3 linked regions of the Methanococcus voltae genome follow. The protein of the gene in region 1 binds, or shares a complex with, the protein of each later gene. Links are inferred from orthologs where the notes say so. Each region holds a gene or a part of one and is shown in the gene's direction. Other genes may lie near its edges.

Region 1 (5,941 bases):
AAGGAGATGGGGAAGGAAAAGGTGCTTATAGGGTTAATACACTTTCAAGATTAAACGTATGCGACAAAATGCCTACGCCACTTGCTCAAAAGTACTATGAAAAATTTGTACAAACCTACGGAAAACCTGCACATCAACCTATGTTATTCCACTACGCAAGATTAATCGAATTATTATCAAGTTCTGAATTAATTAGAAAATTCTTAGAAGATGATAAAATCGTTGATACAGATGTTAGAGCTGAAGCTAACGACATTGTAGGCGAAGGTGTGGGCTGTGTTGAAGCTCCAAGAGGTACTTTAATACACCACTTCAAAACGGACGACAGAGGAATTATTAACGATGCTAACTTAGTAGTTGCTACCGTTCAAAACAACCCTGCTATGGACATCGGTGTTCAAAAAGTTGCTCAAAAATACATTAAAACGCCAGAAGACGCAAAACCTCATATATTAAACTATATGGAAATGGTTATCAGAGCATACGACCCTTGTTTATCCTGTGCAACGCACAATATAGGCGAAGAACCTAAAATGTTATCTATGGACGTATACCAAGGCGGAAAATTAATTAAAACGTTATAAAAAATATGACGTATAATACATTGTAATATTGTAATATTGATATAGTATAATATTGTAATAAACAGAAACATTTAGGGGATGTTTATGAATAATATGGATTCAGAAAATAGTACAAATGGTATTAAATGGGATGAGAAGAAGTGTGAATATTGTGGTCCTTGTGCGATAAAATGCCCAAATGATGCTATTACAGTTGTAAATCCCAAAGGTCTTGAATTACCTTCAAGGAATAAGACTGATAAAGCTAATGAATTTAAAATGTGTGATTTATGCGGTACTTGTGTATCTGTATGCCCTACAGAAGCTTTGAAAATGGGAAAAATCATACATAACGAAAAAGAATATGATAGGATTGAATTTACACCAAGTTTATGCAATAGTTGCGGTACTTGCGTTGAAGTTTGTCCTCAAAATACGTTAAAAGTAGATGAAGAATATAAACTTAAAGGTTTTTGCGTAATGTGTCTTAAATGTATTGATGCTTGCGAAAAAGCTAAAAAGAACGCTTTATCCTTGGAATAATTTTTTTGATAGATATAGATATTAAAAAAATTAATGTATTTATCAATTATAATAATAGGTATAAAATTTTATAATGTGCATATAATAAAATAATAAAATAATAAAAATATGAAATATACGAAATAGAATAAATCCAAATTAAAGTAAGATATTACCATTCTAACTTTAAATTACAAAAATTGAATAAAATAAATAATTAAATAAATAGATTAATCAATTAATATAGCCAAAATATCGGTGATATTATGGAAGAACCAAGAATCGGAGTTTATGTTTGCCATTGTGGTGTTAACATAGGCGGAGTTGTAGACTGCGAAAACGTAGCTAAAACTGCCGAAGGACTCGAAAACGTAGTAATTGCAAGAGACTACAAGTATATGTGTGCAGACCCTGGGCAAGAAATGATTAAAAAAGATATTAAGGAGCTTGGATTAAATAGGGTTATTGTTGCAGCTTGCTCTCCAAGACTTCACGAACCTACATTTAGGAGATGTGTTGCAGAAGCAGGTTTAAACCCATTTTTATTCGAATTTGCTAACATCAGAGAACATTGTTCTTGGGTGCATATGAAAGACAAAGAAAAAGCTACTGAAAAAGCAAACGACCTTGTAAGAATGGCAGTAGCAAAATCAAGAGGTTTAGAACCTTTAGATTACCTTAACGTACCAGTTACAAAAAGAGCACTCGTAATTGGTGCAGGGGTTGCAGGTATACAGGCAGCTCTCGATTTAGGTGATGCAGGATTTGAAACCATCGTTGTAGAAAAAACTCCATCAGTTGGTGGTAGAATGGCTCAACTCGATAAGACATTCCCTACAAACGACTGCTCAATTTGTATTCTTGCCCCTAAAATGGTTGACGTTGCAAAACACCCTAACATTAAATTGTACTCTTACTCTGAAGTAAAAGAAGTAAAAGGATACATTGGTAATTTCACGGTGAAAATCGAGAAAAAACCAAGATACTTAAGTGAAGAAAAATGTACGGGTTGCGGTTCTTGTGCTGAAGTATGTCCTATCAGCGTTCCAAACGAATTTGATATGGGACTTGGTATGAGAAAAGCAATTTACAAACCATTCCCTCAAGCTGTTCCAGCTAAATATACAATTGATATGGAACATTGTATCGATTGTGGTCTTTGTTCGAGAGTATGTGGCCCTCAAGCGATAGATTACAACCAAAAACCAGAAATCATTGAAGCTGACGTCGGTTCAATTATCAACGCTACAGGATATGACCCATACGACCCAACGGAAAAAGAAGAATATGGTTATGGAACTTACCCTAACGTAATTACTGCCATGGAATTGGAAAGAATGATTAACGCATCCGGTCCTACAATGGGTAAGGTAATCAGACCAAGCGACAGCCAAAAACCAAAAAGAATTGCATTTATTCAGTGCGTTGGTTCAAGAGATGCCAAAACAGGGAATAGATACTGTTCAAACGTTTGCTGTATGTATGCAATGAAAAACTCACAGTTAATAAAAGAAAAATCACCAGAAACCGATATCGACATATACTATATGGATATACGGGCATTTGGTAAAGCATACGAAGAATTCTACGAAAGAAGTGCTAAACAGTATGGTATCCAATTTATTAGAGGAAGACCTGCTCAAGTATTCCAAGAGATTGATAGCGATAACCCAATAATTAGGGCAGAAGACACCCTTTTGGGTGAAATATCTGAAAAAGAGTACGATTTAGTAGTTCTTTCAGTTGGTATGGTACCATCATCAAGTGCTGACGAAATTCAAAAATTACTCGGAATATCAAGAAGTGCTGACAGATTCTTCTTAGAAGCACACCCTAAATTAAGACCTGTTGATACGGCAACAGACGGTGTTTACTTAGCAGGTGCTTGTCAAGGTCCTAAAGATATCCCTGCTTCAGTTGCGCAAGGTTCTGCTGCTGCTTCGAGAGCTTCAATTCCATTATCTCAAGGTGAGGTACAAATTGAACCTATCGTTGTAAACATTGATTCAGATATCTGTGGAGCTTGCGGTATTTGTGTACAACAATGTCCATACGGTGCACCAAGATTTGTTGAAAAAGACGGCAAATTATCAGTAGAAGTAATTTCAGCACTCTGTAAAGGTTGCGGTACTTGTGCAGCAGGTTGTCCAAGTGGTGCTTTAGAGCAATCACACTTTAAAACTGGGCAAATTTACCACCAAATCGAAGGAGCATTTAAAGACTCAATTTAAATAAATAGTTAAATATTTATTAACTATTTATTAACTATTTATTGAATATTCTTCCTATTAATTTAAAAAAGTATTATATTATTAACTTTTTAATTTTTTAATAACTATCTAATTAGTGGTGTAATAGATAGATATGCAATATAAGGATTATGTAAAAATATAACAACTAATATGACAATATTACTTAATTTAAATTTTATTTTTTTAGTTTTTTATTTTTAAATTATAAGGGCATAAATTTAAAATATGATTTTAATATCCTAATTCTATCGATCTCCTGAGATAAATAGCATACCTCTTTCTACATTCAGGACAACGCTTTACATAAAGTAGATAATGTACAACATTTCCACGATTTGCTTTTTTCTTTAGAATATCCTCAGGCAAATGTGTAATATATTTGTCAACATTTTCCAAGTCTGATTTATGATTGTATCCCCTCTCACTCATCTCCTTAGCTAACTCATCGTGTCGTTTTTTGATACTTTCAACTTCAACTTGGTCAAACTCAACGTGTTTTGTTATTTGTCGCCTACGTTTTAAAGAACCTAAAAGCATATGGCTTTCAACGTGTGCACTTCCGAGATGTTTCTGACACAATGCTTCAACTGGAAAATGTGGAAATTGATTAACCATTTTTACACCTATATTAATATATTCACAATAATGTATATATATTATAAGATATCTATATGTTAAATAACCTAAAATAAAAATATAATACAAAATTGTTTAAAAATTGTTTAAAAATCAAATGGTGTTTAAAATGAATCATATAAAGAAAATCTCGAGTAAGGATAATTTCCGAAATATGAATACTGATAAATTAAATAACGAAATAAGTAAATTAAATTCATTTGAAAGTGTTGTTTTATTCCAGTGGTGGCACTAATCACTGTGTAATTTTGTTAGCGAACGCCATAGTTCGTGAATGTATTTAAATTGTATGATATTTTGCAGTAGTTAATTAAAAATTTATAAATTTTAATAAGGTTATATCCATATATTTAACCATTCAAATTTATAAGTAGTTGATTAAGTATTGTTTTGTAAAATTATTATATTTAGATTTATAAATTTATATAACTTTATGTTGATATCTATTGAGTATATAAATTTAAAAACTCAAAAACTCAAAAAATTTTAAGGATGATTATTATGATAAATTTCAAAAGACAGGCGAATGCCATAAAGAATTTTAAGGAAAATAAACACGATAAAAACGACCCTGTAAATAAAATAAATAAAAATGCAATAATAGCGGAAATTAAAGTCCATTCCCCAAAATATGGAGATTTATTAAAAAATAGGAAAGAATTAGACATTTTAAAGATATATGAAGAAGCCGGAGCTGTTGGAATCTCGTATATTACGGATAAACAGCATTTTAACGGAAATTTCAAAGTTTTCGAAGAAATTTGTAAAAATACGGAATTACCCGTGCTTAGAAAAGATTTTATAACTACAAAAGATGAAATTGAAAAAACTGCCGAAGCTGGTGCGAGTACAGTTTTAATAATTTCAAGGTTGCTAAAAGAGGAAACTGCCGAATTCGTAGATTTTGCAATGAGTTGTGGACTTGATACGCTTGTAGAAGTTCATAACAAAGAAGAAATTGAAGTCGCAAAAGATACAAAAACGTCTATGATTGGTATAAACAACAGGGACATACGCAAATTGGAACTTGACGATGGAACAGTTTCTTTAACTGAAAAATTAGCTAATTTAATCCCGAAAGATAGAATAATTATCAGTGAAAGTGGAATCGCTAATTTAAACGATTTAAACACAGTATTAAAATACACTGATGCAGCACTAATTGGAACATCATTTATGAAAACTAACTTTGAAACACAGAAAGAATTTGTTAAAAGCTTTGTAAGGGGAAAATATGAGTGAAACAGTTGCAAAATTAAAATCAAAAGTAAATACGAATAATTTAAACCAGAATAATTTAATGGACAAAATTCTTGAAAAAAATGATTTATCTTTTGAAGAAGCATATGAACTTTTTGGAAAATTATTAAATGAAAGTGAAATTAAAATCGGTGCTTATTTAACTGCCTTACAGATGAAAGGCATTAGTTCCGATGAAATTGCAGGTTTTGCAAAAGCTATGCGAGATAATGCTGTAAAAATTGAATTAGGTGATGTGATAGACACTTGCGGGACTGGAGGGGATGGTTCTAAAACCATTAACGTTAGCACAGCGGTTTCTTTGATACTTTCTTGCTTTACAAAAGTTGCAAAACACGGTAATGTTTCAATTACCTCAAAAAGTGGCTCTGTAAATGTATATGAAACTATGGGTTGTAAAATTCCAGAAAATATTGAAGTTGCGAAGCTTTCACTTGAAAAAACAAATTTTACATTCTTGCACGCTCAAAAATACCACCCCGCACTTAAAAAAATAATGCCTGTAAGGAATGAATTAAAATTCAAGACAATATTTAATATATTAGGACCTTTAGCAAATCCTGCAAGTCCAAAATATCAAATAATCGGTGTAAATTCCTCTGATTTGTGTGATAAAATTGCAAGAGCGTTGCCAAGATTACAAAATATTGAAAGAGCTTTGGTCGTAAACGGCTATGGGGAAAATTACACCCTTGACGAATTAAATCC
Region 2 (6,020 bases), on another replicon or contig:
GCATGGATAATACGAATAATAGTCCTAAAAATCCAAATAATAGTAATATATATCTTTTATCCATAATTCACCAGTTTGTCCGTATTGTTTGTTTGCATATATTTTAAATGATATATTAAAGTAAATTTTAATAAAATTAAGATAACTTTAATTATATAGATTAATTATATAAATGTTGCGAATCGAAGTATAATTATGAAAAATAATAAAATAAGATATAAAAATGGATAAAAAATAAAAAATAAAAAATAATAAAAATAAAAATAAAAATAAAAAATGATAAAATAATAATTAAATATAATTATTTTCTTGTTTTTTTAGTTTTACAACTATTACAGGACGTACATAATTTATAACTCTTTTTTATAGTCTCAATTCCCGTTCCATAAGGACATAAGTACCTACACCAAAAACGAGCTATAAATATAAGCCCAAGTAGTCCAATAATTACTAAAATTATCCTTGAATTCCTCAATATCTCGGTTTTCGCAATATCATAAATATAAGTACCTGCAATTGCCCTATTACGTCCAGTAGGGTTTAATAAATACGAACGCATACTTAAAGAAGCTGCTACAATAGCAAATAAAAATATGGCGTATTTTACGCCAATTATTATGTTTTTTAAGGTCTTGTGCTTTGATAAACTATAAGTTGTTTTTGAAATTTTCATTCGTAGTTTAAATAGTATATGGTTTAAAGTACCGAATGGGCATATTTTTGCACAAAAGTCAACTTTAAACACTGCCATATACCCTAAAACGCCTATTAATAACGGTGTACGGGCATATTTCATCGGACAATCGTAAAATGTACAATAATCGCAAGCTATGAATGGTACTACGTATATACAACGAAATATGGAGAATAAAACTGCTGGTATACCTACTAAAAACAATAAATATCTACCTTTGTTTACTGTAAAATCCCGAAACTTTTTAAACTGGCTCTTTTTAGGAGAATTACCCATTATATTACTGTTCGATTTTTCCAAAGTATCGCCTTTTTGTACACTTTACATATTACATTCAATTAAAATACAGATATTATTAATTTATAAAGTTAAATATATAAAAATGTTGAGCAACTATAAATTATGAAAATAGATTCGGGGCTATAAAATATTTAAAAATATTTAAAAAATAAATGTATCGGATAAAATTCCCAATAGTGCACTGATTACGACTATAGATACTATATATTTTAAAGTTTTTTTCAATCCATAACATTTATTTAACGCCAAAATTAATGGTAAACCCGTGGCAGGTGCGGAAATTAAAAATGAGAGGATTATACCCTTTGGAATCCCATCTATTGCAAAATTATTTATTAGGGGGATAAGTGCGTAAGGGCATAAAAATATCACAAGCCTTATTGCGGAAATTATGAAATAAGTAAATATATTGTTAGACAATAACATTATAATAACTTCACTGGGGATTAATGTAGCAAAAAACCCGGATAAGATATACCCCAGTAATATAGAAGGCATTATAAATTTTAATTGACTTATTAAGACTGATTTAAACGTATTTTCTTGTTGTTTTCCCTCTTTGAAGTAGGGCGTATATTTATCATTTAAAAATAAAGTACCTACGCTAATGGACAGTATTAATGATAAAATTACTTGATAAATCGCTAATTTATAACCAATAATTGAAAGAGTCATAAAAAAGCCTATGGGCGTAATTGATGCCGCAGAAATTATAAAAGCCATACTTGTACCCATATTTACGCCTTTTGAATTCATAGCGTTAGCTACAGGTACACCACTCGCCGAACATAGCGGTAATATTGCCCCCATTAGTGAAGACTTTAGTAGTGAAAATTTAGAATAATTTAAATTATGTACAATTTTTTTCCTCAAATCTCCTTTTAATTTTACTTTTAAAAATGCAGATATTACAAAACCTATTAATATAAATAAAATTGAATCTTTTAAAAAATTAACCGATTTTTCAAACGATTTTAATATTATGTATATTATATTATCATAATTCAATGAAATTAGATTTACGTTTAAATATGAATCTAAATAAGTATCTAAATATTTATCCAAATTAGTATTTACAATAATAGTTAACGAATTGTTTAAAAGTTCTATAAAGTCCATATTATCCCGATTTTGCTATTAAATATATTAATATCTAAATTAAAGTTATTTATGACTATGATTAATTAACATAAATACATTTGTATTTTTTGTTGTATTTAGGGGGATTTTACGTAATATTATACAATTGTATTACATTCGAATTTAGTAAAATCATATAAATAAAGCTTTAAAAAAATATATAAATAGGGGTGAAATAATGGTTTTAAATTCCAAAGACTATAAAAAAGAGTTTTCAGAAGCAATTGTAAATGCAGGAATTGACTTTTTGGGAGAAGACAAAAGCAATTCATTCAAAAGATGCTATCAGTGCGGTACCTGTACAGGAGCTTGCCCAAGTGGTAGATTAACAGGATTTAGGACGAGAAAAGTAATCAGACAAGCCCTATTGGGTTCTGAAGAATTACTATCCAGTGATGACTTATGGATGTGTACTACTTGCTATGAATGCTATGAAAAATGTCCGAGAGATGTTAAAATAACAGATTTAATTAAGGTAATCAGAAATTTAGCATCAGAAAAGGGATATATTGCTGATGCACATAGAAAAACATCACTTTACGTATTTAAAACAGGACACGCAGTGCCTGTTAATGCAGATATCAAAAAAGCAAGACTTGAATTAGGTTTAACAGAAATTCCACCGACTACGCACAAATATCCGGAAGCTTTACAAATGATAAAAGATATAATGAGCGAATTAGAATTCTGTAAAAAAGTAGGCATTTGCGAAGAAACGGGAGAATTAACAGAGCTTGATTTAAAATATGCGAGTGAATAACCATATAATCATTTTTGCAATATTTAATATTAAATATTTAATATTCGATATTTAAAAAATAACTAAGTAGAAATAATTAACTTAAACTAAATCTAAAATGATAATTATATAAATTGAGGGGATTTTATGGCAAATGCTAGGAATAAAGATATGAAAGACGAATATATATTCTTCCTTGGATGTATTGCACCTAACCGATACCCAGGTATTGAAAGTGCTACATACAAAGCTCTTGATAAATTAGATTTAAAGCTAAAACCATTTGAACAAGCTTCTTGTTGTCCAGCTCCTGGGGTATTTGGGTCATTTGACTTGATGACTTGGTTAACCATTGCAGCAAGAAACATTGTACTTGCAGAAGAGGAAGATTTAGACATTTTAACCATTTGTAATGGGTGTTATGGTTCGTTATTTGAAGCTGACCATATTTTAAAAGAAAATGAAACAGCTCGAGAAAAAGTAAATAAAGTGTTGGAAAAGCACGGTTTAGAGTATAAAGGAACTACAAACGTTAGACACTTGACCGAAGTGCTTTACTTTGATTTAGGTACTGAATACATCGCCGATAGGATAGAAAATCCATTGGATGCAAATGTAGCTGTGCACTATGGTTGCCACTACTTAAAACCGACTGATGTAAAGCATATTGAAAGTTCAGAAGTTCCTAAATCACTCGACGGTCTCGTAGAAGCTATTGGGGCTACATCAATACCTTATCGTGATAAAAACATGTGTTGCGGTGCCGGTGGTGGTGTAAGGGCAAGAAACCCCGAAGTAGCCCTTCAAATGTCTGAAACCAAAATTAAAAATATGCTTGCTGCGGGTGCTGATTGTGTAACCGAAGTATGTCCATTCTGCCACTTACAATTTGATAGGGGTCAGATTGAAATTGAAGAAACGTTTAAAAGACAGTACAATTTACCAGTTATACACTATTCACAGCTTTTAGGTTTGGCTATGAATATGTCTCCGAAAGATGTGGCTCTTGATTTACATTTTAAATCTGCTGACCCGCTCTTAAAAAAATTAGGATATATTGATGAATAAATTAAATAGATTAATAGATTAATAGATTGATAGAGTAATAAATTAAATAATTTTCTTCTTTTATTTTTAGTTTTATTTTTAGTTTTATTTTTTATTCTTTTATTTTAATTTTGATTAGTTTTCTTCGGTGAATTCTTCTTTATGTTTCATTACATAACTTTTTAAGAATATTGGCGGTAAAGTGGACGTTATAAGGGACAATATCACAATTGCGACAAAATATTGATATGGCAATAGTCCTAATTCTAAACCCAACGTTGCAGCCACTAAAGCAGTTGAAAGGGACGGTATTGTGAATACACCTCCACAGAAACTTTTTTTATGATTGTACTTCAAAATTCTAAGTGATATGTAGCCCGAAAAAGTTTTTAAAATTGCTAAAACGGAAACTGCTACTAATATAAGCGACAAATTACTTAAATCGGTTAAAACACCTATATTTGTATTCATACCCACAGTTAAGAAAAACAAAGGAATAAATAACCCGTATCCTATGGCGTTTAAATTCTCATTTAATAAAGTATCGTGTTCTTCTTTTGTAAGTTCTTCAGAAACTGCAATTCCTGTAATAAATGCGCCGATAATTGGATGTATTCCGATGTACTCTCCCGTAATAATAGAAATAAGTATCAATAGTAGGATAAAGTGAATTTTCGGAACGTGGAGTTCTTCTAATTTTTTGAAGATGTATTTTGACATAAGTGGTATTACGAGTAAAAGACCTATAATATATACCAAAACTAACCCTATGAACTGAAATATTTCAGAATTTAAGCTTAAACCTATTGTTGTTGCTGTTTCAGTTGCTTTAACAATTATGGATACGATTATAAGGCTTATAAGGTCTACAACTACCGTAGCACTTAGTAAAGTTGTACCAAGTTTAGATTTAATCATATTTAGCTCATCCATAAGTCCATAAACGATACCTACAGAGTGAGACGAAAATATAACTGCATAAATTAATGAACCGAAGAAATCCAGCCCGAAAAATTGAGCTACAAAATAACCCCCAATTGCCGGTATTACCATTGAAAAGAGACTTAAAACAGTAGAATTCTTAAATTCTTCCCTTAAAGTATCATTATCTACCTCTAAACCTGCTAAAAACATTAAAAACAACATTCCAAATGCACCAAACTGCATAAGGGACTCACTCATAGGTATTAAGTTAAAACCATATGGTCCTACGAATATACCTGCTAACATCATCGCTGTGATGCCGGGAATGTTAAAACGCTTTAAAATTTGTGGAAATACGAATATTAAGAGCATTACGATAAATAACATAATATAACTGTCCATAATATGCACCGTGTAAAAAACTTAAAAGTTGAATTGGTTGATAATGCCGTAAATTATATAAATTAATAAATTTTTAAGGTTTAAGATAAAAGAAAATTAATAGTTTAAATTAGATATTGTATGTATTTAAATAGTCCATATACTAAATATGTTGATAATATTATTTAATTAATCCTAAAATAATATTGGTATATTATTAAATTATTATTAAATTATTATTGAAGTATCTAATTCATACTATGCTCATTTTCTATAAAGCCTACGTATAAATTATATACTATAAATACTTTAACAATTAATAAATGGATAAATATAATAAAATAAACGATTTTACATTGATTTTTTTAAGAAAATATTAAGATATGTAAATGATATTAATATTTTAATTATGGATATTAAATTATTTAATAATTAAGTACAAGATATGATAAATTACAATAATATTATAGATATGGAAAATGGTGAAATTATGTTAATTATGGCAGGATTAGGATTATACGATGAAAAAGATTTAACCTTGAAAACACTTGAAAATGCTAAAAAAGCCGATAAAATTTATGCAGAATTCTACACTGCAATTTTAACAGGCACTACTTTGGAAAAAATCGAGGAAACACTTGGGAAAAAGGTAAATGTCTTAGACCGTGAAAAAGTAGAATATGAAACGGAGCAATTAATTGAAGAGTCAAAAGAAAAAAATATTATGTTTTTAACTGCAGGCGACCCAATGGTAGCCACTACACACGTCGATATAGCAGTAGAAGCTAAAAAGAA
Region 3 (5,885 bases), on another replicon or contig:
ATTTTGGTGAAAATGTGATTAAAGGCGTATTATTTGACCTTGACGATACCCTGTATAATTCTTCAGAATTTGCTCGAAGAGCACGAAAAGAAGCTTTAAAAGCAATGATGGATGCAGGATTGCACACGTCTGAAGAAGAAGCTGAAAAAGTTCTTAATCGTATAATCTTACAAAAGGGTTCTAACTATAGTATGCACTTTAATGATTTAGTAAAGGCTTTAAAGGGATATCACGACCCAAAAATTATTGCTACAGGGATTATAACCTACCATAATGTTAAATTTTCATTATTACGACCGTTTCCCGATACAACAAGTTCTTTAATTAACTTAAAAAGCAAAGGTTTGAAATTAGGGATATTAACAGATGGAGTTACCCTAAAACAATGGGAAAAATTAATAAGATTGTCAATATGTCCATTTTTTGATGAAGTAATTACTTCAGAAGAGTTTGGACTTGGGAAGCCCTATCCTGAATTTTTTCAACACGGATTAAATAAAATGGATTTAAAGCCTGAAGAAGTTGTTTATGTGGGCGATAGGGAAGATAGGGATATAATACCTGCTAAATCGTTAGGTATGAAAACGGTTAGAATATTTAAAGGAAAATACAGTGATAATAAAGAAACAATTGCAGATTATTCCATAAATAGTCTTTCGGAATTACCCATTATAGTAGAAAAATTATAAACGTGTGGCTAACTCACATAATTATAAAAATTATAAAAAAAATATTTTTTTAGCAAATTTTTAGCAATTTTTAGTAAATTTAAGACAATATTTAATTACTTTTTAGTTATAACTTTTTAACATATGTAATTAAAATACGTTAACATAGTAAACTAAGTTAATCATTCTTTAAATTACATTTACTCCCTAAAATTTTCATATTTTAAAAATTTTATTTTTTAATCACGCTTAATAGGATGTTAGCCTAACCCACATTACTATATATATCTTTCGACTTGAATTTAGAGCAATTATTTATATACTCTACGAGACTATATGTATATGACTCACACGAGATGAAAGTATGCCAGAACATATATTGTCAGGGATTAAATCGATAGTAGCACTAAATTTAAGGAAAGACGGTAAATTACAACGTGAAATTGCCGACTATCTTGAAATGGACCGCTCAATCGTTTCCCATTATTTGCACGGTAGGTATCCCTCCAGAAAAGTAATTGAAGTTTCTGAAAAGATTGTTAAATTACCAATGGAGTTAAGTATACCCATAATAAGTTCATTGAGTGATAATAAACAACTTACTAAGAAATTAATAAATTCTTTGTATGACATTGCGATAATCTACAAATCAAATGCTTGTATAGGTTGTGGAAAGTGTTTAGAGTGCCCTTATGGTGCTGTAAACAATACTGACAACATCGGTATTTCTATAGACCATCAAGCGTGCGTTTTATGTGGTGATTGTATTGATGAGTGCCCTGTTTCAGCAATACGATTTAAAAGTACTGGAAAATTAAAATTTGAACTGATTTCTCAGGATTTTGACCAGCCATAAAATATAATTTGATGCCGCATTGTTGTGATTTGTAATTTTCATAAACATTGAAAATATGAAATGTGAAATATGAAAATATAAACATATAAAAATACGAATAATATTAAATTTATGGATATAATTTAAATGTTAATCAATATTACTACGGTAAATTAATATATTTTTAAAATATCGATATTCTATGAATATTAATCAAATATTAATTAGATATCGGTTAACTATCATTTAATTATTAATTAAATATTATTTATATATCAATCAATAATTATTGACTAATCATTATTGAATTATATAACCCACAAATATAATTTTAATACCTTTATTATGATAAATTAGCTAAATATCTATTATTTATGCTTAGTTAATAATTCATAATAGTTATTCATTGTAATTGTACGTATGGATGGAGGCATATAATGAAAAATGTTATTAAAGACCAAAATGAAGGCGTCATCCAAATTAAAAGAGAGGGCGTGGAAAGCAGAATCTTAAAATGGGAAGATTGTGTTTGTGTTGGTTGCGGAATTTGTAGTGAAATTTGCCCAACAAAAGCTATTGAAATGGGACCTTTAGGTGCTATCTTCAGAGGGGACATCGAAGCTGATAAAGTAGATATCTCCGAAAAATGTGTTTTATGCGGTATGTGTGCCTGTGCTTGTCCATTTGATGCAATGAACTTGTCAATCAACGGCAAATCCATCAAAGAAATGGAACAATACCCAAAAATAAAAAGAGACATCACTTTAAACCAAGATAAATGTGTTTTATGTGAGCAATGTGAAATCGTATGTCCACAATGCGCTATCGAAGTTGAAAGAGAGCTCCCAGAAAGAAAAACACTTGTTTTAGGAGAAATTAACTTCAATGACAAGTGTGTTTTATGTGGTATCTGTGCAGAATACTGTCCTGCTGACGCTATTCAATTAATACCAAATGATTTAAACTCTAAATCATTGAAACCATACAAAGAAATCGTTGTAGATACAGATGCTTGTGTATACTGTAAAGTATGTGAAAAAGCTTGTCCACACGATGCAATTGAAGCAATTTGCTACAAATGTCCATTAGCAAGCAGAATTCCAAAACCTGAGCTTTACAAGGAAATTAAAGGACAAACAAACATCGATAAGGAATTATGTGTGACTTGCGGATGGTGTGCTAACATCTGTCCTGCTGAAGCTATCGAAGTTCAAAAGCCTTTCGAAGGAGAATTAATTGTTAACGAAAAAGCATGTAATGCCTGTGGAGCTTGTGTTTCAGTATGCCCATGTAATGCGTTAGTATTCCCTAAATCAAAAGTACAAGGGGAAATTACTCCGAGAGTTGAAGTTAACCAGGATGTATGTGTATTATGCGGAGCTTGTACACACGCTTGTCCGGTAAGTGCGTTAGAAGTTAAGAGAACAAAAATAAACATGACTGATGCAAAAGCGCCAGCTTGGGAAAAAGCATTCTCAAAATTATTGAATTAATTTAATTTTTTAAATTGATTTCAGATTCTTTAAACATATTAAACGTAAATACATAAAGGTGATTAAATGTACAGTCTTAAAGTGTACCCTGAAAGATGCCACGGTTGCGGAAACTGTGTTGTAGCTTGTCCTGTAAACGCACAAGATGCTGATGTATTCGGTGGCAAAGGTCCAAGTAGTGATGAAAAATTGATAATGAGAATTGAAAATGGGGTTGTAACCGTTTTAAAACCGGAATTATGCGGTGGTTGCGGTGCTTGTATTGAAGCTTGCCCTGTAGATGCAATAGAACTCGAAATTATCAAGAAATAAATAATAAAATAATAAAATAATAAAATACCTTAAATAAAATTTTAATTTTTGAATTATAGCGGTGTAATTCTTAAATTAATATTAACATATTTCATAATCCATAAAATATCAAAAAAAAATTAATAATTAATTAATCAACTAAAACTTTATTAAATAAGATTTAAGCTTAAAAAATAAAATTTAAATTAGAATTAAATCATAAATTGAATTTAGTTAATAAATTAACGGTTATTAACTGAATAGGTGATTATATGAAATTCATGCTAAATACAGGTAGAACCATATGGCAAGGTGAAGCCATAGAAGCAGGCAAAAACTTGGAACTTTACAAAAAGGCTGCGGCAGTTTGCTACATGAACGGTAATGATATGCTTAAATTGGGCGTTAGAGACGGTGATGCCATTGAAGTTATATCAGACTATGGAAACGTCGTTGTAAATGTAATAACCACCAAAGAAGAAGCTCCTGCAGGAATGATATTCATACCGATGGGACCTTGGGCAAACAGAGTTGTTCTTCCAGATACTGAAAGTACGGCAATGCCTTCCTTTAAGGGACCTATTGCGGTGGATGTTGAAAAAACCAATAAAAAAGTCTTAATGATGACTGAATTGATGAGACAAGCATATATTGAGTAATTTTTGATAAATATTGCTAAATTATACTAAAATATAGTAGATTGTAATAGTTTATAATAAATTATAATTGGTTTTATTAAAAATTAATATGTTGTTATATATCATTACTAATTGAAAAATTCAAAAAATATCAACTAAATGACCTTAAATTATTAAATACTGATAGAAATTAGAATATTAAAATTATAAATATGGATATTCAAGGGTGATTTCATGGAATACATCATTAAAAATGGTACCGTATACGACCCTACCAATAAAGTAGACGGCGAAAAAATGGATATCTGTGTCAAAGACGGCAGAATTGTAGAAAGTGTTTCTAACAACGCTACTGTGCTTGATGCAAACAATAAAATAGTAATGCCGGGCGGTGTAGACTCTCACAGCCACATTGCAGGTGCTAAGGTAAATACGGGTAGAACATTAAGACCAGAAGACAGTAAAAAAGATATCTGGAACAGAGAAGGCTTAAGAAAAGGTTCTGGGTTTTCAGTACCTTCCACATATAAAACAGGATACCAATATTCTGGTATGGGATATACAACAGTTATAGAAGCAGCTATGCCTCCATTAATCGCAAGACACACACACGAAGAGTTCATCGACTTGCCACAAATCGACAAAGCAGCTATGCCATTATTTGGTAATAACTGGATGGTTTTAGAATACTTAAAAGCTGGCGATTTAAATATGTGTGCAGCTTACGTAGCTTGGCTTTTGAAAGCTACAAGAGGATTTGCAATTAAAATCGTTAACCCTGGCGGTACGGAAGCTTGGGGTTGGGGTAAAAACGTTCACGGATTAGATGACGAAATCCCTTACTTTGGAATTACTCCAAGAGACATTGTAAGAGGTTTAGCGCAAGTAAACGAAATGTTAGGTCTCCCTCACTCAATTCACGTACATCCTAACAATTTAGGACACCCTGGAAACTGGGAAACTACACTCGAAACTATGGAATGCGTAAAAGATATCAAAGCAAAACCTAAGTTCGGTAAAAGGGACACAGTTTACTACAATACTCACTTACAATTCCACTCTTACGGCGGTACAAGCTGGAAAGACTGTGTAAGTAAAGGTGTAGAAATGGCGGAGTATGTAAACAAGAATGACCACTTAATGGTGGACATTGGGCAGATTACACTTGACGAAACAACCACAATGACCGCAGACGGACCAATGGAATATGATTTGCATATGACAAATGGTTTAAAATGGGCAAACTGTGATGTTGAGCTTGAAACAGGTTCCGGTGTAGTTCCATTTATCTACTCACCTAAAGGACCCGTATACTCATTACAATGGGCTATCGGTTTAGATTTATTCTTACACGCTAATTCCGATAAAGTTATTTTAACAACTGACCACCCTAACGCAGGACCATTTATCAGATATCCAAGAGTTATTGCGTGGTTAATCAGTGAAGAATACAGAAAAGACTGGATTGAGAACAGAGTTCACAAATGGGCAGCTCAAAAGAGCCATATAACCGATACAGACAGAGAGTACACCATGTACGAAATAGCTAAAATTACAAGAGCTAATACTTCAAAAGTACTCGGTTTAAGCGACGATAGGGGACACTTAGGTTTAGGTGCAAGAGCAGACATCGCAATCTACGACATCGACCCAGAAGAGAAAAACGGTAAAAAGATTGAAAAAGCATTCCTTGAAGCAAGCTACGCATTTAAAGACGGTGAAATCGTAGTTAAAGATGGAAATGTAGTTAAAGAAGTATTCGGAAACACAATCTACGTAGATGCTAAGATAAACGAAGAATTAGAAGCTGAATTAATGAAGGATTTAACAGTAAGATTTAAGAAATATTACTCAGTTAACATCGAGAATTACCCAGTTCAAGAAGCTTACGCTAATCAATGGGAACCTATAAACATCGATGCAACAGAAATTAAATAAAATACTAAAATACTAAAATATC

Evidence for each region. Proteins that work in one complex are often made in the same cells at the same time.
Region 2: the proteins of J3E06_RS07785 (region 1) and hdrC are in contact, whole or in part, in a cryo-EM structure (PDB 7BKB), measured with the Methanospirillum hungatei proteins. The link is inferred for Methanococcus voltae from one-to-one orthologs. Residues at the interface, in WP_011448822.1 of Methanospirillum hungatei: Lys396, Tyr441, Glu455, Tyr458, Tyr459, Gln462, His463, Lys467, Phe468, Ile469, Phe488, Asp491, Leu493, Leu494, Arg496, Pro497, Val498, Asp499, Val500, Glu501; in WP_011448820.1 of Methanospirillum hungatei: Arg18, Arg19, Tyr20, His21, Leu22, Asp24, Ile40, Asn42, Met43, Cys44, Tyr45, Gln46, Arg65, Leu66, Arg69, Val72, Leu73, Leu75, Glu78, Arg100.
Region 3: the proteins of J3E06_RS07785 (region 1) and fwdF are in contact, whole or in part, in a cryo-EM structure (PDB 7BKB), measured with the Methanospirillum hungatei proteins. The link is inferred for Methanococcus voltae from one-to-one orthologs. Residues at the interface, in WP_011448822.1 of Methanospirillum hungatei: Ala269, Val270, Pro272, Val273, Ile274, Lys275, Pro276, Met281, Gly282, Met283, Ala284, Pro285, Asp306, Ser307, Cys308, Val309, Lys310, Cys311, Leu313, Phe349, Pro350, Ile351, Glu352, Tyr359, Lys360, Asp363, Val365, Ile366, Asn367, Glu370; in WP_011448819.1 of Methanospirillum hungatei: Ser2, Thr3, Leu4, Phe5, Pro6, Lys7, Tyr8, Gln21, Leu23, Leu24, Gln25, Gln26, Asn28, Pro48, Glu49, Thr76, Cys78, Ser79, Tyr80, Cys81, Pro104, Ile105, Lys108, Glu109, Gly110, Thr353, Leu355.

What each region holds. Positions count from the first base shown.
Region 1 is NZ_JANUCR010000008.1:13,852-19,792, forward strand. What follows is about bases 940-3,833. They hold J3E06_RS07785 (4Fe-4S binding protein), read left to right. Parts: upstream 940-1,351; coding sequence 1,352-3,316; downstream 3,317-3,833. Other genes in these bases: J3E06_RS07790 (pyrimidine dimer DNA glycosylase/endonuclease V), read right to left, coding at 3,569-3,833. Outside these bases: J3E06_RS07775 (Ni/Fe hydrogenase subunit alpha), read left to right, coding at 1-584; more of J3E06_RS07790, read right to left, coding at 3,834-3,952; J3E06_RS07795 (hypothetical protein), read left to right, coding at 4,083-4,208; indole-3-glycerol phosphate synthase TrpC, read left to right, coding at 4,472-5,215; trpD (anthranilate phosphoribosyltransferase), read left to right, coding at 5,274-5,941. UniProt on the Methanocaldococcus jannaschii protein: Part of a complex that catalyzes the reversible reduction of CoM-S-S-CoB to the thiol-coenzymes H-S-CoM (coenzyme M) and H-S-CoB (coenzyme B).
Region 2 is NZ_JANUCR010000003.1:173,956-179,975, forward strand. What follows is about bases 1,131-4,103. They hold hdrC (CoB--CoM heterodisulfide reductase subunit C), read left to right. Parts: upstream 1,131-2,312; coding sequence 2,313-2,894; downstream 2,895-4,103. Other genes in these bases: J3E06_RS05005 (permease), read right to left, coding at 1,136-2,113; hdrB (CoB--CoM heterodisulfide reductase subunit B), read left to right, coding at 3,021-3,941; J3E06_RS05020 (cation:proton antiporter), read right to left, coding at 4,056-4,103. In the rest of the region: J3E06_RS04995 (FecCD family ABC transporter permease), read right to left, coding at 1-64; J3E06_RS05000 (4Fe-4S binding protein), read right to left, coding at 302-994; more of J3E06_RS05020, read right to left, coding at 4,104-5,246; dph5 (diphthine synthase), read left to right, coding at 5,716-6,020.
Region 3 is NZ_JANUCR010000001.1:2,145-8,029, reverse strand. The notes cover bases 1,131-3,968. They hold fwdF (tungsten-dependent formylmethanofuran dehydrogenase subunit FwdF), read left to right. Parts: upstream 1,131-1,940; coding sequence 1,941-2,996; downstream 2,997-3,968. Other genes in these bases: fwdD (tungsten-dependent formylmethanofuran dehydrogenase subunit FwdD), read left to right, coding at 3,560-3,946; J3E06_RS00025 (4Fe-4S binding protein), read left to right, coding at 3,063-3,308; J3E06_RS00035 (4Fe-4S dicluster domain-containing protein), read left to right, coding at 1,131-1,524. Outside these bases: J3E06_RS00040 (TIGR02253 family HAD-type hydrolase), read left to right, coding at 15-689; more of J3E06_RS00035, read left to right, coding at 1,033-1,130; tungsten-dependent formylmethanofuran dehydrogenase subunit FwdA, read left to right, coding at 4,160-5,863.